Regions from separate parts of the Tatumella citrea genome, predicted to be linked through region 2. Evidence: predicted binding sites of a transcription regulator. Region 2 holds the regulator's gene; each other region holds the start of a gene.
The links. Region 2 encodes PurR, which represses purine synthesis genes. Its sites were predicted from a motif close to CANGCAAACGTTTGCNTG; they were not measured.
Positions count from the first base shown of each region.

Region 1 (10,992 bases), 1.2 Mb from region 2:
GCATCCATGATGCGGGAGTTTTTGGCTACCCGATAAATATTGATTTTGATTGATAAAACCGCCGGGTCAAAGGAGGCCTGACGCAAAAATTCGAGCACATGTTCAAAGGTGTGGTAAGGGTAATAAAGCAGGATATCCCTGGCCCGTACGGCATCAAATCCGTTACGGTAAGCGTCAAATCCGAGGTGACGAATTTGCGGCAGTGGTTTATTTTCCAGGTTCCGCTGGCCGACATTCGGGAACTGAATAAAGTCTTTAAAATTGTGATAACGACCGCCTGCCAGGATGGAGTCGTAGTTTGAAACCGACAGCTTTTCACATAACATTTCGACCATAGCGGTGGGCATATCCCGCTGGTATACAAAACGTACCGGTTCAGCGGTCAGTCGCTGTTTCAGGCTGGAAGACATCAGTTCCAGCAAACTCGATTCCATTTCCGTGACCAGGTCATACTCGGCATCACGGGTCATCTTCATCGAATAAGCATTCAGCTCATCATAATCAAAAAAACCTTTGAAGATATCGTCCAGACAATATCTGAGGATGTTATCCAGCAATATCATTGGTTTCTTTCTGCGTGGCGGCTCAGCAGGCAGATTAATAAAACGCGGAACTTTATCTGACGGAATTTCCAGCAGTGCATAGTGGGTGTCTTCACCACGGATGACTTCAACGGCCAGATAGGTGTAATCGTCCTTAAGGAACTGAGCCAGGTCAGTATCACTGTTAATCAGGATTGGCGTCACATGCGGGCGCAGATGCTGGCGAAAATAGTCACGCAGCCAGATTTGCTGATTGACCGAAAGCTGGCGTTCATTAATCAGGAAAATCTGATTACGGGCCATCTCCAGTAGCAGTTCATTGTAGAGAAGATCAAATTCCTGGTCGGCCCGCATTACCCGCTGTTGAATTTTTTTTAGTAGATGGCGGGGGACGGTTACGGAGCCTTGCTCTTCACCAATCAGGATACGACGTTTCAGTTCAGCAAAGCGGACTTTATAAAATTCGTCGAGGTTACTGGAGTAAATACCAAGGAAACGCATTCTTTCGATCAACGGGTTGAGTTTGTCAGCAGCTTCCTGCAGTACCCGTTCATTAAATGATAACCAGCTTAATTCTTTTTCTATATATAGTTTTTCCTGACCCATCCTGACTCCATTTCGCTGTGACAGAACTAAAGCTTCAGTCTCTCATATCATTATGGCGAGAATATGGCAGAAATGTCCATTGCCGGACGGGCAATAAAAAGAGGTATTTAACAGGAAACAATGACAAGGCAGACGCTGTTCTTCTACAGCGTCTGTAGATTAACCGATAGTCCCGGGCTGAAATCCCCCGACAGGAAGCAGTGCGCCATCCAGCCATGCCTGGTGATTCTTCAGTTCGAGACGATTTTGTGCAAACCAGTGGATGACCTGCGGATAAATAATGTGTTCCTGCTGGCGTACCCGTTCCTGTAACTGAGATTCAGTTTCTTCCGGCAGCACCGCGATGCGGGATTGCAGAATAACAGGGCCACCATCCAGCTGTTCGGTCACGAAATGAACTGAAGGGCCATGTTCGGCATCACCATTTTCTAAAACCTGACGATGAGTATTGAGACCCGGGTAGGCGGGTAACAGGGAAGGGTGGATATTGATCATCCGTCCACTATAGTGGCGAACAAATCCTTCACTGAGAATGCGCATATAACCTGCGAGGACAATCAAATCCGGAGAATACTCATCAGCGATGCTCATCAGTTGCTGATCGAATTGCTGACGATCTGCAAAGTCTGACTGTGCCAGTGAACGGGCAGGGATACCGGCCTGTCTGGCAAGTTCGAGGCCACCGGCGCTTGCTTTATTACTGATTACCGCAACAATTTCCGCGCTGCCGTTCAGCTGGCCAGACCTGCAGGCATCAATGATTGCCTGCAGGTTGGTGCCGGTGCCGGAAATCAGGATCACCAGCTTTTTCATCACTTAATAATTACCTGCTCACCATCAGCCGGAGCGGATTCAATCACACCAATTTTCCAGGCTTTTTCACCCGCATCCTGCAGCAGTTGCAGTGCTTTATCGGCGTTGTCCGGGCTCAGTGCGATGACCATACCCACACCACAGTTAAAGGTACGGTACATTTCATGACGGCTGACATTACCTGCCTGTTGCAGCCAACTGAATACTGCCGGCCACTGCCAGCTGGATTCGTCAATGACTGCACGGGTATTTTCTGGTAACACACGTGGGATATTTTCCCAGAAACCACCACCGGTCAGATGCGCAATCGCATGAACGTCAACCTGCTCAATCAGACTCAGGATATTTTTGACGTAGATACGGGTTGGGGTCAGCAGGTGGTCGGCTAATGATTTGCCTTCCAGCTGTTTTACTTCCGGATCGGTCTGACTGACTTCAAGGATTTTGCGAACCAGTGAGTATCCGTTGGAATGAGGCCCACTTGAGCCCAGAGCCAGAAGAACATCACCGTCACTGACTTTGCTGCCATCAATAATTTCTGATTTCTCAACCACTCCGACACAGAAACCAGCAACATCGTAATCTTCACCGTGATACATACCTGGCATTTCAGCGGTCTCGCCACCGACCAGAGCACAACCAGACTGTGAACAGCCTTCGGCAATTCCGCTGATAACTGCAGCAGCGGTGTCAACATCCAGTTTGCCGGTAGCGTAATAATCCAGGAAAAACAGTGGTTCAGCACCCTGTACAACCAGGTCATTGACACACATTGCCACCAGATCAATACCGATATGGTCATGACGTTTCAGATCCATGGCTAAACGCAGTTTAGTGCCTACGCCATCTGTGCCTGAAACCAGAATCGGTTCACGGTATTTTTGTGGTAAGGCGCACAGTGCACCAAAACCACCGAGTCCGCCCATCACTTCCGGACGGCGGGTTTTTTTAACTACGCCTTTAATGCGATCAACCAGATCATTCCCGGCATCAATATCAACACCGGCATCTTTATAACTGAGAGTGGTTTTGTCGGTCACTGCAGAATCCCCACGCGAATTGCGGTTGGTGGTTTAAATAGAGCGGGGCTATTCTATCAGTGCAGGCAAACGTTTGCGAGTCTGATGTGCAGCGGAAATTATCTGTCTGCAGGTTTGAGTCCATTCCCCGTAACAGCAATAAAAAATTGTAGCTGTTTGATGTATAGCAGTATTAGCACTGGTAAAAAAGCGCTATAATCCGGCGATTTTTTTTAGCTCAACACATTCCGGGAGAAGAATAATGAAGATCGTGGAAGTCAGACACCCGCTGGTCAGACATAAACTGGGCCTGATGCGTGAGCATGATGTCAGCACCAAACGTTTTCGCGAACTCGCATCTGAAGTTGGCAGTTTGCTGACCTATGAAGCGACTGCTGATCTGGAAACAGAAACCGTGACAATCGAAGGATGGAACGGTCCTGTCGAAATTGATCAAATTAAAGGCAAGAAAATCACTGTAGTTCCGATTTTACGTGCCGGGCTTGGGATGATGAACGGGGTTCTGGAACATGTTCCAAGCGCAAGAATCAGCGTAGTCGGCGTGTACCGCGATGAGAAAACTCTTGAGCCGGTACCGTATTTTCAGAAACTGGCCTCCAATATGGATGAGCGTATGGCGCTGGTGGTGGACCCGATGCTGGCGACCGGGGGATCAATGATTGCCACTATTGATCTGCTTAAGAAATCTGGCTGTTTTGCTATCAAAGTGCTGGTACTGGTGGCGGCTCCGGAAGGTATTGCTGCGTTGGAAAAAGCACATCCGGATGTCGAGTTGTATACGGCCTCTATTGACCAGGGATTAAATGAGCATGGCTATATTATCCCGGGACTGGGTGATGCCGGTGATAAAATCTTTGGTACTAAATAATCAATAAATCTGTGTGGGGCAATACAGAGATGCATACCCGGCGTTTGAACAGCAGTTTACTCCGCTGTAACGGTGACTCGTGGTTACTGTCTTTTCTGCCATTGCCCGCTGATAGCAACACTGCATTTAAAATAACGGTGATGTCACCGTTTTTTTTCGCCGGAAGATACCAGCAGCAGTGTGTATTTCAGGACCGACATTTTGTCGGTTTTTTTATGTCCGTATCATTTTAAGGGGATATACAGCATGACCCGGCGTACTATTGCAGTGGATGAAAGACCTCCGTTACTTCAGACCATACCGCTCAGCCTGCAGCACCTGTTCGCAATGTTTGGTGCAACGGTGTTGGTGCCTATTTTATTTCATGTAAATCCGGCGACAATTCTGCTGTTTAACGGAATTGGCACTTTGCTGTATCTGTTTATCTGTAAAGGAAAGATACCCGCCTATCTGGGATCCAGTTTTGCGTTTATTTCTCCGGTATTGCTGCTGTTGCCTCAGGGATATGAGGTTGCTTTAGGTGGCTTTATATTGTGTGGAGTCTTGTTTTGCCTGGTCGGACTGATTGTTAAAAAAGCAGGTACCGGCTGGCTGAATGTGATGTTCCCTCCGGCGGCAATGGGGGCCATCGTTGCTATTATTGGTCTGGAACTGGCCAGCGTAGCGGCAGGTATGGCTGGCTTACTGCCAGCTAACGGTGTTGCTGTAGACAGCAAAACGGTGATTGTTTCACTGGTAACCTTAGCTGTAACGGTTTTTGGTTCAGTACTGTTCCGTGGTTTTCTGGCGATTATTCCCATTCTGATTGGTGTCGTAGTGGGTTACGTTGTTGCCTCCTTTATGGGAATGGTGAACTGGACCGGCGTTGAGCAGGCACACTGGTTTGCCTTACCTACCTTTTATAAACCCCGTTTTGAATGGGCGGCAATGCTGACAGTACTTCCTGCCGCATTAGTCGTTATTGCTGAGCATGTCGGACATCTGGTGGTCACCGCAAACATCGTTAAGCGTGATTTGATTAAAGATCCTGGTCTGCATCGTTCAATGTTTGCTAACGGCCTGTCTACGGTGATTTCCGGATTTTTCGGTTCCACTCCAAATACCACTTATGGTGAAAACATCGGTGTAATGGCCATTACCCGTGTCTACAGTACCTGGGTTATTGGCGGTGCCGCTGTCATTGCTATCTGCCTGTCATGCATCGGAAAACTGGCGGCAATTATTCAGGCGATTCCGGTTCCCGTGATGGGCGGTGTCTCCCTGCTGTTGTACGGAGTGATTGGCGCTTCCGGGATTCGTGTGCTGATTGACTCTAAAGTGGATTACAGCAAGGCGAAAAACCTGATGCTGACTGCGATTATTTTAATTATCGGAGTGAGTGGGGCGAAAATTCAGATTGGAGCCGTGGAACTTAAAGGTATGGCGCTGGCAACTGTGGTCGGTGTGGTACTGAGTGTGATCTTCCATGTAATAAGTCTGGTTCGCCCTGACGAGGAAGATGACGCCGCGGTGTAGCGTCTGAGTGTTAAAGCAGGCAACCCTGAGTTGCCTGATTCATATCGACAGGGAAGTTGTGATAAACTCGAATAGTTTCTTGCGAGTTATGCTGAGGTATACCTGAACACGCCGGCGCAATTGTCATTGCCACTTTATTTGCCAGACGACGAAACCTTCGCCAGCTTCTGGCCGGGTTCAAATTCGTCTTTACTGGCTGCGCTCAAAGGAGCGCTCGATCAGCAGCATGGTGGTTATATCTATTTTTGGTCCCGCGAAGGTGGGGGCAGAAGCCATTTGCTGCATGCTGCGTGTACGGAAATCTCATCCCGTGACGAAGCGGTAGGATATGTGCCTCTGGATAAACGAACCTGGTTTGTACCGGAAGTGCTGGAAGGAATGGAACATCTGGCACTGGTATGCATTGATAATATTGAGTGTATTGCCGGTGATGAAGCCTGGGAGATGGCCATATTTGACCTGTATAACCGGATACTGGAAACCGGAAAAACCCGGTTGCTGATTACCGGCGATCGACCTCCACGGCAGCTGAGTCTTAAACTGGCTGATCTCGCCTCACGGCTGGACTGGGGGCAAATCTACCGTCTGCAGCCATTATCCGATGAAGAAAAATTACAGGCACTGCAACTTCGTTCAGGATTGCGGGGGTTTGAATTACCGGAAGATGTCGGGCGGTTTCTGTTAAAACGACTCGACAGAGAAATGCGTACTTTGTTTGAAACGCTGGACAGACTGGATCATGCTTCGATCACTGCCCAGCGCAAACTAACCATTCCGTTTGTAAAAGAGACCCTCGGACTTTAGTCCTGCAGGATAGTCAGAACATTCTCCGGTGGCCTGCCAAGTCTGGCCTGATCGCCATTCACGACAATGGGGCGCTCAATCAGTTTGGGATGTTCTGCCATCGCAGTCAGCAGGGCTTCATCACTTAATGTGGGTGAAGCCAGTCCGAGCTGTTTATATACCTCTTCCCCTTTGCGCATTAACTGACGCGGTTCAGAGAATCCTAGTTTTTTTAGCAGGTTTTTCAGCGTAGCAACCTCTGGCGGGTTATCCAGATAAAGGATAACTTCCGGGGTAATACCTTGTTGTTGCAACAGTTGCAGTGTTTCGCGGCTCTTTGAACAACGGGGATTATGATAAATTTGTATCGTCATTATTTACGATCCTTTCTGATACTGTCGGAAGCGTTGTTGCAGCTGGCGGAGCTGGTCGATCCGGGCATCATAACGTGCCTGTTTCAGGCTGCCAACCGGCGACTGTGCGCTGGCGCTGCTCAGTGCTCTTATCGCCTGATCAAGCTGACCATTAAGTGCCAGCCCCTGTGCCTGGTCAAACAGCACTTCATCACTGAGTCCCTGGGCGGCATTGGCCTGCCCCAGTAAATCCCAGCCGTTAGGATCATCCGGGTAAGACCAGGTATAGCGGTTTAGTAGTTTACTGGCATTAGCTGGCTGTCCGGCCTGCAAATAAGCATTGGCCAGGTTTAACTGAATCACCGGGTTCTTCTGCGGACTGCTGGCTGAAGTCAACATACTGACGGCGGCGGCTGGTTGTTTCAGTCCAATATCAATATCGGTCATGATATCCAGAAACCACGGATTAGACGGCTGACTTTGTAGCAGTGGCTGGATGATATTTTTCGCATCCTGGAATTTCTTTGCCTCAAGGAACTGTACCGCTTTACCGTATTTTGCCGCCAGTTGCTGACGGACATTACCCCTGGCATATTGTGCCAGTACGTCATCCAGCAGGCCGCTGCTGTCCGGGAGCTGAGAAGTTCCGTACATTCCCATGATACGAACTTTGGCAAAAAAGAAATCCTGTGAAGAGTGAGCAACTACCCGTGGCATCTGGTTAGCCCTGTCGCGGGCATCAGCCAGACGGCTGTCAGGAAGTGGGTGAGTTAGCAGAATTTCCGGAGGTTTCGAAGCATAGCGGGTCTGGTCGGCAAGTTTCTGTAAGAAAGCCGGCATGGCTTGCGGGTCAAAACCTGAACGTTGCAGTACCTGTATTCCTATGCGGTCCGCTTCCTTCTCATTTTCCTGAGTAAAACTGATCATTCCCTGCTGCGTCCCGGCCAGAGTGCCGGTTAATGCCGCCATTCCGGCTTCAGGATTGGCAATGGCCAGTAATATTGAACCTAAAGCACCTACCCAGGTAAGCGGAGCACTGCGTTTTTGCGCTTCCATTGCTCTGGCTAAATGCCGTTGGGTAACGTGCGAAATTTCGTGGGCCATCACTGAAGCAAGCTGACTTTCATTATCGGTATAGCGAAATATCGCTGAATGCAGCACGACATTTCCGCCAAAAAAAGCGAAAGCATTCAGTTCATCATTTTGAATCAGATAAAAATGAAAGGGTGTTTTGACTGACCAGGCATGAGCAACCAGCCTCTGACCAATACTATTGATATATCCGGTCAGCAATGGATCGTTAATCAGTGGCGAGCTTCCACGCAGTTCGCGGACGTAAAAATCCCCAATCTGCAATTCCTGATTGATTGACAGCGTCGCCCCGGCCGTGGTTCCAATATCCGGCAGTGTATCCGTCACATCGGCTAAAGATGCCGGTATTGCCCCGGATACTGAGGTTACTAACATCAAAGCTGCCAGCGTTTTGTTGAATGAGTATCTCATCACTTCTCCCTGTTCGTCGGCCACGAAATTTTTGACTCTGATACTGGCCGGAGGTTCACGGAAAGTGACCTGCTGCGTGTCGTCGTCATCCGGCAGATCCTTTGATGTGTCTGACAGCGACTCGCCATGCAGTATAGCAGAGTGTTTCTGGCGTGAAGAGAAAGGAAGACGCCGCCGGAACCGTCTCCGACGGCAGAGAATAGCGAAAAATCAGGCTTGCAGGTAACTAAGGACAACATCGTGATGGTTTGAGGTTTTAAAATCATCAAACACTTTTTCGATTTTTCCGTCAGTTCCAACCAGGAAAGTTGTACGATGGATCCCGTCATAGGTCTTGCCCATGAAGTTCTTTTCTCCCCAGATACCAAACTGTTCGCAGACCTGATGATCTTCATCAGATAACAGCGTAAAGTTCAGCAGCTCTTTCTCGGCAAAACGGGAAAGTTTCTCGGGTTTATCAGTGCTGATGCCCAGTACCTGTACTCCGGCATTGTTCAGTGCTGCCATGTTGTCCCGTAAGCCACAGGCTTGCACAGTACATCCCGGGGTCATCGCTTTAGGATAAAAATAAATGAGTACCCGTTCTCCCTGGAAGTCGCTCAGGTTCACTTGCTCTCCATCCTGATCTGGCAAGCTAAACAATGGGGCACTATCGCCGGCTTTCAGTGGATTCATCACAACTCTCCGATTCTTATCTTTTGGCTGAATCAGCCCGTTAACATTAATTTTATCAGACTGCATTACCTTCGGTAATAAACGGCCGCAGAGCAAGTGCGGAAAATGCTTATTACTGCAGATAAACACGCTGACGCAGTCAGAAGATTTCAATGGCAACCGGGGTCACTCATTGTGCAGGGAATGTCTCTGATGCGTCACTGTCCAGCATGCTGTACAGCCGTATACTGCCTTGTGCTTTCAGTTCTGTACAGAGCTGATGAAACGCCTGCTCAAATAAGTTGCGTTGCCGCAGGACAGCGCTGTGCGCGGTCATCTGTATATACAGGGTTGGCGGCGAATTTTCCTGTGCTGGTTTTATCCGTGAGACTAGTTCCGCAATATTCATCTGATGTTGATCAAGCAGGTCAGTAAAACGTTCAATGATACCCGGAGTATCGGCAACTTCGACTTCAATCCAGGTCGTTTCCGGTCGCGGGGGATGTGCATCAACCCGGGTTCGCTTCATTATTATTAATAGTTCGAGTTCTGCCCCTTTCAGCGGCAGAGTAGACTCAATCAAACCAATAGCATTCCAGCTGCCGGAAAGCAGCATAATAAAGGTAAACTCATCTCCAAGCAGGGCGAGGCGGCTGTCGTCAATATTGCACCCGCAACGGCTGACATGGCGGGTGATAGTATTCACGATCCCCGGCCGGTCAGCACCGAGTGCGGTAATAACCAGATGGTGTTGCTGTGATTGCGGCAATGTCGTCTTTCCTGTTTTTTACTAATAACCTTAAGGTAAACATAAAAAAAACTGCTGACAAGCACAGGAAGCGACTGGCTTGCTTGCTTTTCACCTGAACTAAACCTTACCATGAAGTAATCGTCAGCTGAGGGGATCACTAATGTTTACCGGAAGTATTGTTGCGCTGGTTACACCAATGGATGAAAACGGTGATCTTTGCCGTGACAGCCTGAAAAAATTAATTAATTATCATATTGATAGTGGAACTTCTGCCATCGTTTCTGTCGGAACAACCGGCGAATCGGCAACACTCAGCCATGCTGAGCATGTGGAAGTGGTGAAAGCAACCGTTGAACTGGCTGAAGGACGTATTCCGGTAATCGCCGGTACCGGTACCAATGCAACAGCGGAAGGCATTGAATTAACCCGTCACTTTGAAGATAGCGGAGTCGTTGGTTGCCTGACCGTGGTTCCTTACTACAACCGTCCGACTCAGGAAGGGATGTATCAGCACTTCAAAGCCATTGCAGAAAGCAGCGCATTGCCGCAAATCCTGTATAATGTTCCGTCGCGTACTGGTTGTGACATGTTGCCTGAAACGGTCGCCCGTTTAGCCGAAATAAAAAATATTATCGGAATAAAAGAAGCGACAGGGAACTTATCACGCGTTAGTCAGATCCAAGAGCTGGTTGATGACAAGTTTATTTTACTGAGCGGCGATGACGCCAGTGCGTTAGACTTTATGCAACTGGGTGGTTCGGGCGTAATTTCAGTCACAGCTAACATTGCTGCCCGCGTAATGGCAGAGTTATGTCGGCTGGCCGAACAAGGTAATTATGCTGAAGCCCGGCATCTGAATCAGCGTCTGATGGTATTACATCATACGTTATTTTGTGAACCCAATCCGATCCCCGTTAAGTGGGCAGCGAAACAGCTGGGGTTGATCGCGAACGACACATTACGCCTGCCCATGACCCCGCTGACTGCGAATGCAGCGCCGGTGGTTGAAAAGGCATTGCGTGATGCAGGTTTGCGATAATTTAGGGAGTTTGAATGGCTTACTCAGTTAAGAGTTCTGCAGTCGCAAAAGTAGCGGGTTTATCAGTGGTTTTATTACTGGCAGCCTGCTCTAACGATCAGCATTACAAGCGGCAAATCAACGGGAATGAAGACTATCTGAAAGCTTCTGGTTTACATGAACTGAACGTTCCTTCCGGGATGATTTTACCGCTGGAGAACGGGCAGTATCAGGTGCCACCGACAACCGCTCAGGGCGCGACCGGTAAGATGCTGGATATCCGGCCACCGGCACAGCCACTGGCATTGTTGAATGGAACCCGTACTCAGGTTAGCGGAAACAGTGCAGCACTGATCCTTGAAACTCAGCAACCCGATCTGTGGACCCAGGTGATTAACGTCCTGGAAGCGGATAAATTTAAGATTGCCGATCGCAATGATGCAGCACAGCAACTGACAACTGACTGGATCAACTGGAACCGACCGGATGAAGATATTCAGTATCGCGGGCGTTATCAGGTTTCGATTCAGAAACAAAGCTATCAGA
Region 1 covers NZ_CP015579.1:3,063,637-3,074,628, reverse strand. The annotation lists gene ppk1 (polyphosphate kinase 1) at 1-1,148, opposite strand, end outside; gene purN (phosphoribosylglycinamide formyltransferase) at 1,308-1,961, opposite strand; gene purM (phosphoribosylformylglycinamidine cyclo-ligase) at 1,961-3,001, opposite strand; gene upp (uracil phosphoribosyltransferase) at 3,243-3,869, shown strand; gene uraA (uracil permease) at 4,116-5,384, shown strand; gene hda (DnaA inactivator Hda) at 5,487-6,188, shown strand; gene arsC (arsenate reductase (glutaredoxin)) at 6,185-6,541, opposite strand; gene bepA (beta-barrel assembly-enhancing protease) at 6,545-8,023, opposite strand; gene bcp (thioredoxin-dependent thiol peroxidase) at 8,234-8,698, opposite strand; gene A7K98_RS14665 (glycine cleavage system transcriptional repressor) at 8,868-9,446, opposite strand; gene dapA (4-hydroxy-tetrahydrodipicolinate synthase) at 9,589-10,467, shown strand; gene bamC (outer membrane protein assembly factor BamC) at 10,482-10,992, shown strand, end outside.
Region 1: a site for PurR is predicted at 3,064-3,081, ahead of purM (phosphoribosylformylglycinamidine cyclo-ligase). Genes of this name have one in related genera too.

Region 2 (10,992 bases):
ACCAGTACCCGACATAAAGCCCGCCAGCCCCTGATTCACCGGGTTAAACACTTCACCAGTCAGCGTAAAGTTAAAAACAGTCGTACGGCTAAAGAATCCCGTCATCTGGCAAAGAATCACACGCCGGAAACTAAAAAATATGGTCGTCATCGCCCCGCAGCTAAAAAGACGACACGCCACCCTTCTGCCACACTGGCCGCTATCCGGATGAGCAAACAGCACCGTCTGCGTTATCAGAAAGCGCGTGCAACAGCGATGGTGAAACTGATGGATCAGTTAGGGAAGCCTTATCAGTGGGGAGGAACTTCTCCAAAATCCGGATTTGACTGCAGTGGTCTGGTTTATTATGCCTACAAAGACCTGGTAAATTTCAAAATACCCCGTACCGCCAACGAAATGTACCATCTGCGTGATGCTGCACCGGTAAAACGTGATGAGCTGGAAAAAGGTGATCTGGTATTCTTCCGTATCCACCGCCATGGCGCTGCAGACCATGTAGGCGTTTATCTGGGTGATGGCAAATTTATTCAGTCACCACGTACCGGTAAAGACATCCAGATTACGGCTCTGAGCAATGAATACTGGCAACGTCACTACATTGGCGCGCGCCGCATGGTAACCCCGAGTACCGTCCGTTAATTAGTCATCCTGCTCGGTACAGACTGCACCCCAAACGCTGGTTATCCTGCGAACTAAGGTGCAGTTTTTTTATGCTGACAGATATCTGTCATGCCACTGCCCTTATTCTGCTGGCTTACCCAAAAAATCGTAAATCTCTCCTGGTCCTCACACGTATCCGTTAATTGCATTTTTTGTAGCTTAAAAGCAAAAACCGGCGCGGGAAGTATCCGGTACCGGTTTTGATAACAGCATATGGCTGACCGGGCGCGGTCAGTCGGGCCAGCAGGCTAACATTAATGCAGGATGGCGGTAAAACTGAAGGCCATAATCATCAGCAACGCTACAACTGTAGTGGTCAGTGCAAGCTTAAGATCGGTATCCATCAGAACTCCTTTAGGCACACTAATTGTGGGGTAATAGTTATATTCCCATACTGCTGCGCAAAAATCTCGTTTTATTGCAGCAGCCTTGTTAGAATTGCCGGTCTTTGTTGCGCAACCTCCTCAGCTGCTGGTTTTATATCCGGCTTTCTTCGCAGGACTCTCCTCTGGCCTTCGGGTTCATTTTAATGACGAGACAGTGAAACGCTGAGCTGACGCAAACGATTAACCTATAAAAAATCAATATCTTATTTTTTTAAACCAGGAGTACTCACTGAATGGCAACTATTAAAGACGTGGCAAAACGCGCCGGTGTTTCAACCACCACCGTGTCCCATGTCATTAATCAGACCCGTTTTGTTGCGGAAAACACACGGAAAGCGGTCTGGGAAGCAATAAACGAGTTGCACTACTCCCCCAGTGCAGTCGCCAGAAGCCTTAAGGTCAATAACACCAAGACGCTGGGCTTACTCTCGACAACACTCGAAGCGCCTTACTTTGCTGAAATCATTGAAGCTATCGAAAAAAAATGTTTTGACCATGGCTACACACTGATTCTGGGTAATGCTCATAACGATTTGCAAAAGCAACGCGCATATTTAGCCATGATGGCGCGCAAACGTGTTGATGGATTACTGGTGATGTGTGCCGAATATCCGCAGGAGTTGCTGGATATGCTGGAAGAAAACCGCAATATCCCGATGGTCGTGCTGGACTGGGGAGTTTCACAGGGTGACTTTACCGACACCGTGCTGGATAACGCTTTTCATGGTGGATATATGGCCGGTCGCTACCTGATTGAGCGCGGTCATCGTGATATTGGTTGTATTCCGGGACAAATGGAAAGAAACACCGGTGGTGGCCGGTTGGCAGGCTTTCTGAAAGCTCTGGAAGAGGCTGGAATCTCACATCGTGAGGAGTGGACTGTTCAGGGGAATTTCGAACCAGAGTCCGGTTATCAGGCGATGCAGAAAATACTTGCGCAACCGCAACTCCCGACAGCCGTTTTTTGTGGCGGGGATATTATGGCCATGGGAGCCATTTGCGCCGCCGATGAACAGGGACTGCGCGTTCCCCAGGATATTTCTATTATTGGTTATGATAACGTGCGCAACTCGCGTTATTTCACCCCGGCACTGACTACAGTTCACCAGCCAAAGAGTGAGTTAGGCGAAAAAGCGCTGGAGATGTTACTGGATCGTATAGTGAATAAACGTGAAGATCCGCAAACCCTTGAAATCCATCCGACCCTGATTGAACGTCGTTCGGTCGGCGACGGTCCGTTCCGTGACTATCGCCGGTAAGTCCCCGGTTCACTCCCTGAGCCATTCATGGTTCAGGGTGGCAGTGTCCCCCAGGTAATCAAGTAACCATCGCAATGCCGGAGAAATACGCTGTTCTGCCCAGCTTACACAGCAGGGACTTTCCGGAAACGGCGCCGGCAGTTTTAGTTCTTTTACTTTTTCGCTCTCTAGTAACGGCCGTGCCAGATGCCCTGGCACCATTGCCACGCATAATCCTGCCCGAACGCAATCCAGACCGGTTTGCCAGTCCGGCACAGTCATTCGCCGTTGATTATCCAGTGTCCAGGTCATCCTTCGTGGCAGTTCCCTGGAGGTATCTTCCAGCACCAGTGATGGCCATGCCCGAAGCTGCTCCTCTCCCGGATGGGTTTCAGCTGCCAGTGGATGATCAGCACTGACAATACACCGCCAGTTCAGACGCCCCATATCCTGGAAAGCGAAACGTCCGGCGACCGGGATTGCCTGGGTCGCACCAATCGCCATATCAACGCGTCCTGCGGCCAGTGCGTCCCAGACACCGTTAAACACCTCTTCGCGAATATGCAGCTCTACATCGGGAAAGTGGCGATAAAAATCGATGGTCAGTTGCTGCATCCTGGAACGTTTTACAATACAGTCCACCGCAATACTCAGTTCACCGCGCCAGCCATTTGCCAGTTGTTGGCACTGACGTCGGGTTTCCTGCATTTTTTTGATAATCCCCCGACCTTCACGAACAAAATGTTCACCTGCGGCCGTCAGTATCACATCGCGGTGTTGTCGTTCGAATAACTCAACTGCCAGCCACTCCTCCTGTTGTCGGACGGTATAACTGATCGCAGATGGCACCCGGTGCAACTCCCTGGCTGCTGCACTAAAGCTGCCATTTCTTGCCACTGCATCCACGACTTCCAGTGCATATTCTGACCACATAGCGACCTTTCAATTTTTTTCACAGTTGATTGCAAATATTAACGGTTCACAACTCCCGGTGCACCCTTTTAAACTCTTTGCGCACATTTTCACAGGGAGGAGCAATGCGTCATCCGGTCATTTTTTTAGTTTATCTGTCACTACTGAGTATGCTGGGATTCCTGGCTACAGACATGTATCTGCCCGCTTTTGAAGCGATGAAACAGGATCTGAATACTGACGCAGGAGTCATCAGCGCCAGTCTTAGCCTGTTCCTGGCTGGCTTTGCCTGCGCACAACTGTTCTGGGGACCGTTGTCGGATAAGATTGGCAGAAAACCAGTGCTGGTCAGTGGTCTGGCGATATTTGCCATCAGCTGTCTGGCGATGTTGTGGGTAACCACGCCACACGCACTGCTGGCTCTGAGATTTATTCAGGCCGCCGGAGTCTGTGCCGCCGCAGTCAGCTGGCAGTCTCTGGTGCTGGATTACTATCCGGCTTCGCGTAGCCAGAAGATTTTCGCCACGATTATGCCAATGGTTGCTCTGTCTCCGGCGCTAGCTCCGTTGCTGGGTTCATGGTTGCTGGCTCATTTCCACTGGCATTCAATATTTTTGGTACTTGCTGCACTCACCTGCGGATTAATTGTGGCTACCCTGGGTTTACCGGCCAGACCACCACAAGTTCCCCTGTCAGCGAGCACCGTTCCCCCGGGATTTTTGCAGTTACTGTCTGAGCGCCAGTACAGCGGTAATGTACTGATCTATTCTGCCTGTTCCGCAAGTTTCTTTGCCTGGCTGACCGGTTCTCCCTTTATTCTTTCCGGCCTGGGGCTTTCTGCCGGAGATATCGGACTGAGCTATATTCCGCAAACTTTGACGTTCCTTGCTGGCGGCTTTGGCTGTCGTGCTCTGCTGAACAAATTTAGTGGTCGTCAACTGCTGCCCTGGTTATTAGTGCTTTATACGTTGAGTATTGGTGGCGTTGTTGTGGTGAGTTTCCTGGGGCAGCCCGGATTATTTAGTTTATTACTGCCCTTCTGTGGCATGGCGATGGCTAACGGGGCTATTTATCCAATTGTGGTCTCTGCAGCGCTCCGGATGTTTCCGGCTGCCAGTGGCAAAGCCGCAGCTCTGCAGAATGCATTGCAGCTGGGGTTATGCTTCGTATTCAGCTTACTGGTGTCTTATCACCTGTCCCAGCCACTACTGACAACTGCGACCGCGATGGGAATAACAGTTCTGCTCGCTCTCGCCGGTTTTTGTCTCCAGCATCGCAAACATTCCTGTCAGTAATTTCACCCGCTGTTAAACCGGCGGGTTAATTATATCTGCACAATTAGCGACCTAACCATCAGTCATTGAACATTCAGATTGTCAGGCATATAATCACTCTGGTGACAAATTTTTTATTATAAGTCACCACGTATGCTGACTAATTTGGTTTGTGCTTTCTCTGCAGAACCGCATTTTTCGATATTTACTAGCACCTCTGTTTTGTCTTTACTTATAAATGCACGTTTTTTGTGAGTTTACTCACGAACCAACGAAAGTTGTCTATTCTTTCTTCAGGTTCAAATAGAACAGGTGATAAGAAGCGTATGAGTTCATCATGTGTAGCAGAAGTTAGCCTTAAGGAAAATCATTGGTACCGTATTGCCAATGAAATGCTGTCGATGGCCGATATTGCTATCAATGGTGATCGCCCTTGGGATATTCAGGTTAAAAATCCTGATTTTTTTAAACGGGTTTTGCAGGAAGGCTCTCTGGGATTAGGTGAGAGTTATATGGATGGCTGGTGGGAATGTGAACGGCTTGACCAGTTTTTTTATCGGGTGCTGAAAAATAAACTTGATAAACAATTGCCGCATCATTTTAAAGATACCCTTCGTATTGCTACTGCCCGCCTTAAAAATCTGCAATCTAAAAAACGCGCCTGGATAGTCGGTAAAGAGCATTACGATCTGGGTAATGATCTGTTCAGCCTGATGCTTGATCCTTTTATGCAGTATTCCTGTGGTTACTGGAAAGACGCAACCACTCTGGAAGCTGCACAGGAAGCAAAACTGGATATGATCTGCCGTAAGCTGCAACTGGAGCCAGGCATGACCCTGCTGGATATCGGTTGTGGTTGGGGTGGATTATCTGAGTTTGCAGCCCGTCGTTATGGTGTCAGTGTTCACGGAGTTACCATCTCTGCAGAACAACAGAAAATGGCCCAGGAACGGTGTAAAGGTCTGGATGTCACTATCCTGCTACAGGATTACCGTGACCTGAATCTGAGCTTTGACCGGATTGTTTCTGTCGGAATGTTTGAACATGTCGGTCCAAAAAATTACGCAACCTATTTTGATGTGGTTGCCCGTAATCTGAAACCGGACGGTATATTTTTACTGCATACCATTGGTTCAAATCATACTGATTTAAATGTCGATCCGTGGATTGATAAATATATTTTCCCAAATGGTTGTCTGCCGTCTGTGACCCATATTGCACAAACCAGCGAACCTCATTTTGTGATGGAAGACTGGCATAATATTGGTGTTGATTACGACAGAACACTCATGGCCTGGTATGAGCGTTTCCTCGCCAGCTGGCCACAGCTGGAACATAATTATAATGAACGCTTTAAACGCATGTTTACCTATTATCTGAATGCGTGTGCCGGAGCTTTCCGCGCTCGTGACATTCAGCTATGGCAGGTTGTGTTTACCCGTGGGGTAGATGGCGGTTTACGGGTCGCCCGTTAACCGTAACAGGATGGTGTAATACTGCATATCTGACCCGGAGCTTTTGCCTGCAAAACTCCGGGTTTGTTTTTGGAAAAAGGGTTATTAACAGCCTGCAGTCACAATGCTGTTTTACGCCTCTTCTGTCCCCTTCGCCACTTCACGTGCAGCCAGTACCCGCTCAACGGTATCCACTACCGCCTGAGTCTGAGGGTCAATTTCGATATTCACCCTGGCACCAATTTTTTTCTCACCAAGTAATGTCCGTTGCAGGGTTTCCGGAATCAGGTGCACACAGAACTTACTTCCGACGACATCACCGACGGTCAGGCTACAACCATCAATTCCGACAAAGCCTTTATGCAAAATATATTTAATTAATGAACTGTCCTGCAAACGAAACCAGACTTCGCGGTTATTTTCTGACTGAATTATCTTTGATATTTCCGCCGTCGTCATAATGTGGCCTGACATCAGATGCCCGCCAATTTCATCAGAAAATTTAGCTGCACGTTCAATATTGACCCGACTGCCCGGAGTAATATCATTCAGATTGGTAACCCGTAATGTTTCTTTAATCAGATCAAAGCTGACCAGCTCATCACGGATTGCGGTGACTGTCAGACAACAACCGTTATGAGCTACAGATGCACCAATCTCAAGACCTTCGAGCCACTGCGGAGGAAACTTCAGTGTATGGGTGCGAAACAGTGGTTTTTCTTCAACAGCAACCACTTCTGCCGTCCCCTGCACAATACCTGTAAACATAATTAAACTCCCTGAGCATTTAGCCGCAGATTACCACAACCGCTGACGGCTGTTTATCGATTAATGTGGCTTGATAATCGCAAAAATAGTTTGTTTTGCCGGGTTGCTAACTTTTTATACCTCGTTACACTAGGCGCAGATAAGGATTTATCTCCTCCCACTTTCCCGTTCTTAAACAGGTGTATTTGTGCAGAAGTATTTTACTGAGGCGCGTCAGCTTCTCGGGCTTGCTATTCCGGTTATTCTGGCTCAGGTCGCTCAGACTGCTATGGGATTTGTTGACACCATTATGGCTGGTTCTGTCAGTGCAACTGATATGGCCGCTGTAGCTATTGGTACCTCAATCTGGCTACCCGTGATCCTGTTTGGACAAGGATTATTACTGGCACTGACTCCTACGGTCGCACAGCTTAATGGCTCTGGCCGCCGGGATAAAATTATCTACCAGGTCCACCAGGCATTGTGGCTGGGTGTATTTTTATCGGTATTTACAATAATTCTGTTATGGAATGCCGGGGTACTTATTCGCTATATGCCTGCCATTAATCCGGAACTGGCAGATAAAGCAGAACGCTATCTGCATGCATTAATGTGGGGAGCCCCGGGCTATCTGCTGTTCCAGACCCTGCGTAACCAGTGTGAGGGGTTATCGAAAACCAAACCAGGAATGGTGCTGGGTTTTATCGGGTTGTTATGTAACATCCCGCTTAATTATATTTTCATCTATGGCCATTTTGGCATGCCGGCGCTCGGCGGAGTCGGCTGTGGTGTGGCTACCGCCACAGTGTACTGGGTGATGTTCCTGATTATGCGTTTCTGGGTGAACCGGATGCCCGTGATGAGAGATATTCACCACATTACTCACCGCTCTGCCCCTGATTTACAGATACTCAAACGACTGGTGGGCCTTGGTTTACCGGTTGCACTGGCGTTATTTTTTGAAGTCACGCTGTTTGCTGTTGTCGCATTACTGGTATCACCGTTGGGTATTGTGGATGTTGCCGGTCATCAGATTGCGCTCAATTTCAGTTCAATGATGTTTGTACTGCCGATGTCTATGGGCGTGGCAGCCACCATCCGTGTCGGCTACCGTTTAGGCCAGGGAGATGCTGATGCAGCTAAAGTTGCGGCATGGACCTCACAGGGGGTCGGGTTATCGCTGGCCAGTATAACCGCTTTATGCACCGTGGTTTTTCGTCATAAAATCGCCCTGTTATACAACGATGATCCGCAGGTAGTAATGCTGGCAGCTCATCTGATGCTACTGGCTGCCATCTATCAGTTTTCCGACAGCGTTCAGGTTATTGGCAGTGGCATCCTGCGTGGCTATAAAGATACCCGGGCTATCTTCTTTATCACTCTGGTCTCGTACTGGGTACTTGGATTACCGTTTGGCTATACCCTGGCGCTGACCAATATTCTGGTCCCTGCTATGGGGCCGGCGGGGTTCTGGTGTGGCTTTATTATGGGGCTCAGCGCTGCTGCAATAATGATGAGCTGGCGAATCCTTCGGGTACAGCGCATGCCGCAGGGTGTAATTTTACAACGGGCGGCCAGATAAGGGCTGATGGCGGGGGGTTCACCCCCTCCCCTGATTAAAATTAGCGCGCTTAGCGCAGTTGCTGCTCAGTTAGTCATAAAAAACAATTATTCTCCTTGCCAGTAACAGTTTGTGCCGTTAATATTCGTCCCCGCTGTCAGGCACTCACTGACAGCAAAAGCGTTCTTAGCTCAGTTGGTTAGAGCACCACCTTGACATGGTGGGGGTCGGTGGTTCGAGTCCACTAGAACGCACCAGTGCGTCCGTAGCTCAGTTGGTTAGAGCACCACCTTGACATGGTGGGGGTCGGTGGTTCGAGTCCACTCGGACGCACCATTTCGTTATGCGTTCTTAGCTCAGTTGGTTAGAGCACCACCTTGACATGGTGGGGGTCGGTGGTTCGAGTCCACTAGAACGCACCATTCAGTTTCAGTTCCTTCTGCAATGCCTTCCCGCTTAACAAGCTGATGTACAGTCCCTTTTAAGCACAATATCGGTTACTATAAGCCATTATGTTTCAGGCCACCGCAAGGTTGCTCCGGACAGCTTATGGAAAACATCTATGCCGAAACGTCTGACCATTAAAGATATTGCCCGCCTGAGCGGTACGGGTAAATCTACTGTTTCGCGGGTTCTTAACCAGCAAGGTGATGTGCATCCGCAAACCCGTGAACGGATTGAGGCTGTGATCAAGGAGCATCAGTTTGTGCCGTCACGCTCGGCACGTTCCATGAGGGTTAACGAAAGCCGGGTGATTGGAGTTATCCTTGCCAGGCTGGATTCAGCTGCCGAGAACCAGGCTGTCAGTGCCATGCTGCCTCTCCTGTATCAGCATGGTTATGACGCCATCGTGCTCGAGAGTCGTTTCAGTACCGATAAAGTCTCGGAACATTTACGGGTATTACAACGGCGTGAGGTCGATGGAGTCATTCTGTTTAGCTTCACAGGATTAACCGCCGATATGCTCAGTGGCTGGGAAAATAAAATGGTCCTGATGGTCCACCCCTGTGAAGGGTTCTCATCAGTCTGTTATGACGATGCCGGGGCTGTCAATCTGCTGGCCAGCCACCTTTATCAGCTCGGCCATCGTACTATCAGTTACCTGGGGGTAACCGAAGACGATAAAACGACCGGGGGCGATCGTTACCGGGCCTACCTTGATGCCTGCGACAAACTGGCCCTGACTCCTCACTATGCACTTGGCAGCCTGGATTACCACAGCGGCTACACCCTGGCCTCGAAGGTATGCACCCCGGAAACCAGTGCCGTGATTTGTGCAACCGATACCCTTGCCCTTGGGGTCTATAAATATCTGCGCCAGAATCCCGACATTACTATGCAGGTTGCCGCAATCGGTAATACCCCGTTGCTGGGTTTCTTATTCCCGGATGTGGTGATGCTGGAGTTTGGTTATGCCACCGCCGGCAAACTGGCTGCCAGACAGCTGCTATCCCACCTGTCACGGGCAGTCCCCGGCCAAAACTTTCTGCTGAAAGGTAAACTTATCTCCGATTCCTGAAGATAAAATGCGGCGAATTTGTGATCAACATTCAGTTCCGGGAACGTTCCCGACACTTTTTGCTACAATTTGAATTATTATTTTTCATGGCGAGGCCAGTCGGCCTGAAAATGTTTCGTCAGGGACAACCATTAAGGATTTGCCATGAGCAAAGTGCAACAGCAGGATATTGATAATCTGATTGAATTCCTGGGTGGCCGTGACAATATTGTCAGCGCCACCCACTGTATAACTCGTCTGAGATTAGTGCTTAACGATCCCTCAAAGGCCAGTACTCCTGACCTGGAATCGCTGCCAATGGTGAAAGGCTGTTTCACCAATGCCGGCCAGTTCCAGGTGGTAATTGGTCCTGAAGTTGATGACTACTATAAGGCGATGATGTCCACTATCGGCCTGCAGGGTGCTGATCGTAGCCAGCAACGCGAGGCTGCACGCAAAAATATGTCCTTTGGCGAGCGCGCCTTATCACATATTGCCGATATCTTCTTTCCGTTACTCCCTGCCCTGATTAGTGGTGGTTTGATCCTGGGCTTTCGTAATGTCATTGGTGATATTCCGTTTGGCGATGGCAAGACACTCGCCCAATCCTCGCAGGTGTGGCAAACCATCTATGACCTGTTATGGTTGCCAGGTGAAGCTATCTTTATGTTCTTACCGGTGGCCGTTTGCTGGTCTACCATGGTGAAGATGGGCGGCACCCCGGTGTTAGGTATTATTCTCGGGATTACCCTGGTTTCTCCACAACTGATGAACTCTTATCAGTTAGGACAACACGCCGCTGAGGTCTGGAATTTTGGCTGGTTTACGGTCGAAAAAGTCGGTTATCAGGCCCAGGTGATTCCTTCCATACTGGCCGGAATGGCGCTGGCAATTCTTGAACGCCAGCTAAAACGAATTGTTCCCGCTTCACTCACTCTGGTGATTGTTCCGGTCACTTCATTGTTAATCGCAATTCCACTGGCTCATGGCCTGATTGGACCGTTTGGCCGTTTACTGGGTGACGGTGTTGCGCATGCCGTACAACTGGCGATGACCGGTAGCTTTGCTCCTATTGGTTCAGCACTGTTCGGCTTCCTGTATGCACCGCTGGTAATTACCGGTATCCACCAGACCACCCTCGCGATAGATATGCAGATGATTCAGAGTATGGGCGGTACCCCGGTGTGGCCGTTGATTGCGCTGTCGAATATCGCTCAGGCATCTGCCGTACTGGCGATGATCATTATCCATCGCTCCCCTAA
Region 2 covers NZ_CP015579.1:1,828,842-1,839,833, reverse strand. The annotation lists gene A7K98_RS08775 (C40 family peptidase) at 1-639, shown strand, start outside; gene cydH (cytochrome bd-I oxidase subunit CydH) at 915-1,004, opposite strand; gene purR (HTH-type transcriptional repressor PurR) at 1,280-2,305, shown strand; gene punR (DNA-binding transcriptional activator PunR) at 2,315-3,217, opposite strand; gene punC (purine nucleoside transporter PunC) at 3,322-4,491, shown strand; gene cfa (cyclopropane fatty acyl phospholipid synthase) at 4,797-5,945, shown strand; gene A7K98_RS08750 (riboflavin synthase subunit alpha) at 6,057-6,692, opposite strand; gene A7K98_RS08745 (MATE family efflux transporter) at 6,880-8,253, shown strand; tRNA gene A7K98_RS08740 (tRNA-Val) at 8,413-8,489, shown strand; tRNA gene A7K98_RS08735 (tRNA-Val) at 8,492-8,568, shown strand; tRNA gene A7K98_RS08730 (tRNA-Val) at 8,578-8,654, shown strand; gene treR (trehalose operon repressor TreR) at 8,795-9,751, shown strand; gene treB (PTS trehalose transporter subunit IIBC) at 9,896-10,992, shown strand, end outside.

Region 3 (9,760 bases), 730 kb from region 2:
TTTTCCCGTGACCGACCTGTCGCATATCGGTAATGAGATTTCTGACGGGTTGCTGAATCAGGAAGGTGATTTTCCGCTGGGACAATTTGACGCTTTGCGGACCGATTTTTCTCTCGCCCGACTGCGCCATTACACAGGAACTTCCACCGCTGATTTTCAGCCTTTTGTCCTGTTTACCAACTATAACCGCTATGTCGATGAGTTCGTCAGTTGGGCGGTAGCCCAGGTGCGGGACCCGGCGACACCTTATACCCGACTGGTCTGTGCCGGAGGGATAGAAATAACCGCTGAAAGTCAGCAACCGGAAGATATTGTCACCGATCTTGCCTGGAAAAAGCATCAGATGCCGGCATGGCACCTGATAGCTGCTAATAAGCGCGGAATCACTTTGATCAATATTGGTGTGGGTCCGTCAAATGCCAAAACCATATGTGACCATCTGGCAGTACTGCGCCCACATGCCTGGCTGATGATTGGCCATTGTGGAGGTTTACGTGAAAGCCAGAGAATTGGCGATTATGTGCTGGCACATGCCTATTTACGGGATGATCATGTACTGGACTCCGTACTACCACCCGATATTCCGGTGCCCAGTATCGCCGAGGTACAGCGGGCATTATATGATGCGACACGGCAGGTCAGCGGGATTCACGGGGAAGATATAAAACTACGGTTGAGGACCGGCACGGTGGTCACTACCGATGACCGCAACTGGGAATTACGTTATGCCGCTTCTGCCTTACGCTTTAATCAAAGCAGAGCCATTGCAGTAGATATGGAAAGTGCCACTATTGCTGCTCAGGGTTATCGTTTTCGTGTGCCCTATGGAACCTTGCTCTGCGTTTCTGATAAACCCCTGCATGGTGAAATAAAGCTGCCTGGTCAGGCTAACCGGTTTTACGAAGGTGCGATTTCAGAACATCTGCACATTGGAATTTGTGCCGTATCTTTGTTGCAGGCTGAGGCCGACCGCCTGCACTCGCGTAAGCTTCGTACTTTCGATGAGCCGCCGTTCCGCTGACAGGATAAATCGTCAGCAAGCCATAAAAAAACAGGGGGCGGAAAATCCGCCCCCTGCTATATCAGCCACGACAGACCGGCCTTTCCCCGTCTCCCTGGCTTGTATCGTTCATAACTCAGGCACTTAACCAGCCAAGTTTAATCACAAACAGAATTGATAAAATGATCAATGCCGGATTGACTTCACGTACCCGGCCGCTCAGCAACTTCACTACAGTCCAGGTAATAAACCCGAAAGCAATCCCGTTGGCAATGGAATAGGTAAATGGCATGGCCAGGGCGGTGATGGTTACCGGTGCGGCGGTGGTAATGTCCTTCCAGTCAATTTCTGCCAGCCCGGAGGTCATCAGTACGGCAACAAATAACAGCGCTGGTGCTGTTGCGTAAACAGGAACACTGCCCGCCAGTGGCGAGAAAAACAGTGATAGCAGGAACAGAATAGCCACCACCACCGATGTCAGACCGGTACGACCTCCGGCACTGACTCCGGCGGCTGATTCGACAAAACTGGTGGTGGTTGAAGTGCCAAGCAAAGAACCAAACAAGGCTGCTGCACTGTCTGCTACCAGCGCTCGTCCCATGGATGGCACATTCCCCTGCTCGTCAGTTAAGCCGGCACGACGGGTGACGCCAATCAGGGTACCAGAGTTATCAAACACATCGACAAACAGGAAAGCAAAAATAACACTGACCAGACCGATATTAAACGCCCCGGCAATATCCAGCTTCAGGAAAGTTGGCGCCAGCGATGGCGGTGCAGAGAAAATGCCTGCAAACGGTGTCAGCCCCGTCAACATTGAGATAGCAGTAACGACCAGGATACCAATCAGCACTGAACCGGTGACCTTACGTGCTTCCAGAATCACTATCAGGAAGAAACCAAACAGTGCCAACAATGCACCGGGTTTGGTGATATCACCGATACCCACCAGGGTCGCAGGGTTGCCCACCACGATACCGGCACCTTCAAGAGCTATCAGCGCAAGGAACAGACCAATACCCGCAACAATCGCAGAGCGCAGCGCCAGCGGAATGCTTTTAATAATCCATTCACGGATCTTAAACAGCGAGAGTGCAAAGAAGATCAGTGCCGAAATAAATACCGCCCCCAGAGCAACCTGCCAGTGGTAACCCATGTGCAGAACAACGGTATAGGTGAAAAAGGCATTCAGGCCCATGCCCGGAGCCAGAGCAATCGGCAGATTGGCAATCATGCCCATCAATACAGAACCGATAGCTGCAGCAAGACAGGTGGCTACGAATACGGCACCTTTATCCATCCCGGTGGCACCAAGGATGCTAGGGTTAACAAACAGGATATAGGCCATTGCCAGGAAGGTCGTACATCCGGCAATCACTTCAGTACGAACGCTGGTTTTATTTGCTTTCAACTTAAAGAGTTTTTCAAGCATGAGTCGATCCCTTTTTGATATCGCTTACCACGATTTTCATTTTTATTACGGCATTTCTGAAACAGCCCTCTGCGGATCCGTGTCCGACAGAGGGCTGTTTCACATCACCCCAAACAGAATTACACAAGCAAAACCCGTGCCATGGCATAGCACAGGTCAGGATTCCTGGAGAATAGCTGGACAGAAAAACGACCGTTCACTGCACCATGAAGGCGCAAACGTTTTCCTTCCGGCTGCCGATCCTAATCATCGGCGGCACCGGGAGCAATAAGTTTTTCTGATTACCGGCAGGAAAAGTCATAGCGATGCCGGATTACCGGCATCTGACCAGAAAACTGCTGGCTAACTGACCAGCATCAGTTCATGTTCATCCACTGCAGTTTGTTGGGTCAGAGATAACAGGCAATTTTTAACCGCCTGAGCCGAACCAGACAGTGGTAAAGCCGAGGAGATATTCAGCGATAAAGGCAGGTGTAAGGAAGGTGCAGTAATTTTTGCCATCCAGCCATTGATTGGCGCTGTCAGAGATTTGGCCGCAGATTCAGGCAGCACCGAAACACCCATGCCACTGGAAATTGCCGCTGACAAAGTTGACAGAGATTCAATTTCACCAATGATATGTGCACTTAACCGACGCAGCGAAAATGCTTCATCAACCCGCTGCCGAACCGCACTGTAGTCGCGTGGCAGGTAAAGATTCATGCCGGCAACTTCGCTCAAATCAACCGTTTGTCCTGGTGAAGTTCCGGTGCCTACCAGATACAGCTCTTCTTTCATTAATGGCTGACAGTTCAGTCCGGCCACCGGGGTCCGGTCATAAAGCAATGCCATATCCAGCTGACCATTAAGCACTTTATCGTTCAGCGCATGGCCGCTGTTCTCGTGCAGGTAGACTAAAATTTCCGGATAGGTTTCGCGCAGCTTTTGCAGTAATGGCATCACCAGGGAAGATGCTGCAGTACCGGGAGCCAGCCCAATGGAAACCTGGCCACTTAACGTATGCCCGGCATTGTTCACCGCCAGTTGCGCCTGTTCGCACTGCCGCAAAATATTGCGGGCATGGGTATAAAGGACTTTACCAGCATCCGTCGGAGTCACTCCACGCTTGGTACGGATCAGCAATTGCTGGTCCATCTCGCCTTCGAGCGTAGCAACCTGTTGGCTCAGTGCTGGTTGCGCAATATGCAGAACTTCTGCGGCCTGGGTAAGACTGCCGATATCGACAATTTTCACAAAGTATTTCAGACGTCTTAGATTCATTTTTCCCCCGTCACGAAATCCGGAAACTCAAAACAGGCTATGCCTTTGGATGGATATTCCGATAGTTGCAATAACCAGGCCAGAAATGAATAAAGCCTGTCCGGGACGACAGGTCATAACAAAAACACTATGAAAAGAGGCTGTTCTGTTGTTTTTTTGAGCATGGAGATATTTCAGTTCGATGACAAAGAGTTTAAAAAAACGCACCAGGCCAGTGCAAAATGTCAGCCATTAGTGCAGATTGATTTTCAGATAACTCATCAATCAGGCTTACATAACAGGCTTAAAAGTCGTCTTCGCAGGGTTGCCCGACTTTCTCCAGCGTGGCACGCAACCCGCTCTCCAGCGCGGCTAACGCAATAGCTTTTGCCTCAACCTGCTCCAGTTTAGCCTGCAGACGGGCGCGTTTTTCATCGACACTCAGCTGCTCATCACCCCGGGCCACAATCACTTCAGTAATCTCACCAGAAGAAAACCCGAGCGCCCTGGCATGTCTGATCATCCCGAGGCGGGTTAAATCTCTGGCGGTATAACAACGATAGTTATTGGTACCGCCGTTTGACGGCGCAGGACCAATCAGCCCGATACGCTGATAATAGCGAATGGTATCTCTTGATACCCCGGATTTCGCCGCCAGTTCTCCGATGAGCATAACCGCTCCTTGTTGGAATGAAATCACTGACTCTGTCATCGTCAGATTCATGGCAAACGCAGCCGCCACTGGCGGGCCGGTAATAATATGATAACTAGCCCAGCCCACAGCCGCCGATAGTCTATTATACCGGGTAAGAGTTTTAATTTGCTGAGTTAACAGCCTGAATCAAAACAGACTGCAGTCTGAACCGTTCAGCCCGGCAGCCGAACTGTAACTAATCTGTGAGTTACCCTGCATTATACGCCGGATAATCTCCTCACCGGCACCCGGTGCAGCATGCAGATTATGTCTGGCTTTGGCCACTATTTGTGATTCAGGTAACGGTCGCCCTGCGCTTCCTGATGGGATCAATTGCTGATGACTGTAGGTTTGTCCGTTGTGATGAATCACCTCTACCCGCGCACCAGGTTGTCTGGCCGCGCCATCCATCCTTGCCGTGAGCTCCTTATCCACGCTGGCGGTAATTTTAGCAGCCAACGCCTGATAACCACGGTTCTGCAATGTTGGCTCCGAATACCAGTCAGCCCCTGCGGGGATCCCGGCCGCCACCATTGCCAGAGTCCAGGGTAAACTAAACTGCGCATCAGTAATGGTTTGCGGCTGGCTGTCCATCAGGTCATTAACCAGTCGCGGGAATGAATAAATCCTGACAGCTGCAATATCATCAGGATTCCAGCCGGTTGCCCGGCGAATATGCTGCATGCACTCCAGTGCACAGGCCAGCCATCGACAGGCCGGAAAGATCTTGAAACTGCCGTAAGCCGCGTACCAGTGGCTCCCTAAACCCTCTGTCATCACCGATTGCTCTATCTGATCTGAACCTATCATTCTCCAGAAGCCCTGATGACCGTCCAGTACGTCCTGGCTGCCACGAATGCCTTGCTGCACCAGCAACACAGCCTGTAATGCCGCCTGTGCTGCCGGTGCAACGGCATCTTTGAGAGACATTAATGGCCGCTGTTGCCAGTTATACTGATGCATAGAAGGTAACGGTGTGAGCACGGCGGCAAGACCTATCGCATCGTTCAGCTGTTGCTGATTAAAATCCAGCAACAGCCCTGCCACTAAGGCGGAACCAATGGACTGGTGTTGTGCAACACCATAGACCTGATGAAATCTGTCAGCAGTGGGCTGAATGGCATAGATTAGCCGGTTGTTCAGTTCGTAACCGGCGGCCAGTACTGTAATTAACCGCCCTGTACTGACTGGTTTATCGCAAAGATCGAGTGCGGTTAATGCACAGGCAATCAGGCTGGCCCCCGGGTGTCCCAACCCTTTGCCCTGAATTTCAGCACCATCATCATGATCGAGCGCATTAATGACTGATGCATTGGCGAATACTGCCGATAACGGGCTGAATCCGTGATGACCAAATACGCTGCAGCGACCTTCTCCACCAGAAATTCTGGCAGCCTGTAAAAACGGAGCACTGACAGAATGCTGGCTACTGGCCCAGCCACAGCCAAGAGTATCCAGCAAATGCAGCCTTATCTTATGACGTACAGCCTCTGGAATATCGTCTTCGGTAAGCCGGCTGGCGAAGTCAATCAGTTGCCGGGTCATGGGGGTTGTCATCGAAGTCACCGGGTAAAATATCGCGTATGCACCTTGCGACCGGCATACCCGGCAAGCAAAGATAACGGTAAAATAATCACCACAAAGAAGATGGCAACGAAGGTCAGTGTCTCCAGAGGACGAAATGTTGCGGTACTGAGCCGTTGCCCCTGATAGAGAATTTCTCCGGTAGCTATGGTACTGGCCAACACTGAGTTTTTAATCGACATAACACACTGGCCAATAAATGCCGGCAGGATACGTAAAAATGCGATGGGCCCGGTCACCCTCATCAACACTTTTAAAGGCGTCATTCCTACGGATAAACCTGCTTCTGCCAGACCCGGGTCGACAGACTGTAAACCGGAACGAAATATTTCAGCAAAAAAAACACTGCCATACAGTGAGATTGCAAGAACACAGGTCAGGTAAGACGACAGGGTGATACCAAACAGGATCGGCAGACAGTAGTAAGCCCAGACAATGAGTACCAGCGGAGGAATGGATCGAACCACCTCGATAATCGTCTGAACCGGCAAGCGTACCCACACCCGGCTGGCGCCGCGCAATGGTGCCAGCAGAAGCCCCCCGGCAATGCTGAGAACAATTGACGCGGCGACAATTTCGCCGGTCATCAGCATGCCGGAAATCAGCACTCCACGATATTGCCAAAGGACAGTAAAGTCCCAGTGATAGACGGGCATTACAACAGGTCTCCTTCATTGATTCCCGACAAAGCCATAAACTGACGTGCCGCAGCAGAATCAGGGTCAGCTCGTAATTCGACCGGTCTGACCTGGCTGACAATTTTTCCCTGTTCCATCAGAATTAAACGGTCGCAGACTTGCAATGCGAAACGCATTTCGTGAGTCACCAGCACCATCGTGGTTCCGTTCTCTGCCAGCCGGGACATCACGTTCAGGACTTCACTTACTGACTGAGGGTCGAGGGCTGAAGTGGGTTCATCAAATAAAATCACTTCCGGTGCCATCGCCAGTGCCCGCGCTATCGATACCCGCTGCTGTTGTCCACCGGAAAGCTTCACCGGATATTCATTGGCTTTATCTGACAATCCCATCTGATCCAGCAGAGCCAGTGCTGTACGGGTGGCATCTTCAGATGATTGCCCTGCCACCTGGACCGGCCCCTCAGTGATATTTTGCAAAACAGTACGATGTGGCCACAGATTAAAATGCTGGAAGACCATTCCTACCGATCGTCGCTGACGGGCAAGCGTTTTGGCAGACACCGGCTTACGCTGATTGCCGTGAAAACCAATTTCTTCCTCCTTTAGCCAGATATGTCCTCCATCCGGCTTTTCCAGCATATTTATGCAACGTAATAACGTTGACTTCCCTGCCCCGCTGCGCCCAATAATACCCGTCACTTCACAGCGAGAAACCGACAGTGAAACATCATCCAGAATCCGGTGACCGGAATAGGATTTACTGAGATGTTCAATTCGGAGTAAAGGTTGAGTGTCCGTCTGCTGTTTCATACATTTTATTTTTCAGGGTGAGTGTAAGGATACCAAATTGCTTTTAGCGCACCACTGTTATCCAGTACTGCCAGTCGCTGATCCAGCCAGGCTTTGAGCTGCAGGCGATTTTTTGCCAGCCCGATATTGGTTGGCTGTTCTTTTACCGGCAACGGAATAATCATCGTTCCCTGATGCCGCTGATGAATATAACTGGCCATCTGGATATCATTGGTCACCATAGCGTCTGCACGACCACTTTCAATCTGAAGTTGCATATTGTCGCTGTCAGGCACAATCACCCATTGTGCATGGGGAAGTTCTGGCTGAAGTAAAGTCACAGCAGCAGAACCATCGATCGCGGCGAGTCTGGCGTGTGAGGAATCAATCGTCGACCAGTGCCGGAACTGTTCGGTATTTTTATCAAGCGTCAGGATCCCCATCTGATGAGAACCCATTGGGCGGGTAAAGTCAGCCGCCTTCTCACGTTCCGGAGTAGCATTAAAGCCACCCAGAATATCGAAGCGCCCGGACTGAAGACCGGCGACAGCCGTTCCCCACTGAGTATCAACGTATTCCACTTTGATATCGGTATTTTTAAAAATGGCGTTAACAATATCGGGGACCAGGCCTTTCCATTGGTTGGTGATCAGGTCCTTCTGATACCATGGAGGTGCGTTAACCGCACCCACCCGAATAATATGATCCGGCAGAATCGTATCGATACTGTCAGCGGCACTGGCCACCGCTGAGCCGAACAACAATGCGGGAAGAATGGACAGTAACAACCTGGCTGAACGGAAAATTTTCATTTAATACCCTCAGATGAATATAATCATGTACTTTATAGCCATCAGGGCATGCAAACAAAATGCCTTAATCTTCTATCGTTATCAGGAAATTAGCTATGACCCCAAGACAACTCGAAGTTTTCATCTGTGTTGTAAAAACAGGATCAGTCACCGGGGCGGCCAGCCAACTGGCCATGTCTCAGCCCTCTGTCAGTAAAAGTCTTGCGCTGACCGAGCAGCAACTGGGGTTCAGTTTGTTTCGCCGGCAACAAGGCAAAATGTTGCCCACTCCTGAAGCGAGAGAATTGTATAAAGAAGCATTACGCATCGTGCATGAACAGCAACGTTTCACCCGGCTGGCAGAACATATCCGTCATTACCGTGTCGGGCAATTGAGGGTGGCAGCGACCCCGGCACTGGCATTAAATGTATTACCGCAAGCTGTTGCCCGTTTCAGAGAAGCATATCCGGATTATGGCATCGTCGCGGATATGTGTCTTAACAGTGATATTGAATCTGCCGTCCAGGAAGGACGTTACGATTTAGGGTTTATGGTGATTCCTGATAACGGCACCCCATCCCGCTACCCGGTGACCTGCCAGGGGGAAATGGTCTGTGTGATGCAGGAAAAACATCCACTGGCAAAAAAACAGCATCTTTACTGGCAGGATATCGATACCCGGGACCTGATTTTTATTACCACCGATGCGCGGTTGGTCGCGATGATAAGTACCAACATACCGGAATTCAGCCAACGTCAGGTAGCCGTCACTGAAACTAATCGCTACAGCATGGCGGTGAATATGGTCAGATCCGGAGAAAACAATATCACGCTGGTTGACAATTTTTCGTTAAAGGGTATTGACCTTAACGGGCTGGCAGTTCGTTCTTTTCGGCCTGCACTGGCTGTTGCAGTGGTCACTGTTGCCGATGAACAGGGAAGCTGTTCAGAACCCGCAGCGCACTTTGTCAGCATAATGGACAGCATACTGAACAGTCTTTAATTTCTGCACTGGACAGAAACTCACCGCTAACGATCAAACCTGAAATGTTCGCCTGACCATGGAGCATACTTCACGGTTTACCCTGATGTCACACTATGATATTCAGAGGTAATTTGATGAAAACCTATTCTTTTTTCGGTAAAACCGCACTGATCACCGCTAAAATCATACTGCTGTTGTCACACCCGGAGTTGGGTCGTCAGAATTCATGATGTTTCGGCTGTCAGACGGTGATATAGCGGCGGCTTATTCGATACCACCGAGCTCCGGTGTATCTTTTATCAGCAATCAGTCCGCAGAAAGGAAAAACTGTTTTGACAACCCGGAGCTACCCCGTTACTATGCGCCCCGTCTTCAAGACAATTCCTCTGTAGTTCAGTCGGTAGAACGGCGGACTGTTAATCCGTATGTCACTGGTTCGAGTCCAGTCAGAGGAGCCATATTAAAGAAACCAGATGTCTGCGGACATCTGGTTTTTTGCTTTTTATCCATCCGTTACCCTCTTGCCAGTATCTGCAACCCTCAGTAAAAACACCCGAAACTGAAAATGACCAGTAACGCTGGTTCGGTTGCCCTTTTAGCTGAAC
Region 3 covers NZ_CP015579.1:2,561,556-2,571,315, forward strand. The annotation lists gene A7K98_RS12205 (AMP nucleosidase) at 1-1,021, shown strand, start outside; gene A7K98_RS12210 (NCS2 family permease) at 1,137-2,432, opposite strand; gene nac (nitrogen assimilation transcriptional regulator NAC) at 2,775-3,692, opposite strand; gene A7K98_RS12220 (MerR family transcriptional regulator) at 3,976-4,344, opposite strand; gene A7K98_RS12225 (MmgE/PrpD family protein) at 4,513-5,922, opposite strand; gene A7K98_RS12230 (amino acid ABC transporter permease) at 5,928-6,605, opposite strand; gene A7K98_RS12235 (amino acid ABC transporter ATP-binding protein) at 6,605-7,399, opposite strand; gene A7K98_RS12240 (substrate-binding periplasmic protein) at 7,405-8,190, opposite strand; gene A7K98_RS12245 (LysR family transcriptional regulator) at 8,286-9,173, shown strand; tRNA gene A7K98_RS12250 (tRNA-Asn) at 9,538-9,613, shown strand.
Region 3: a site for PurR is predicted at 2,644-2,661, ahead of A7K98_RS12210 (NCS2 family permease). Genes of this name have one in related genera too.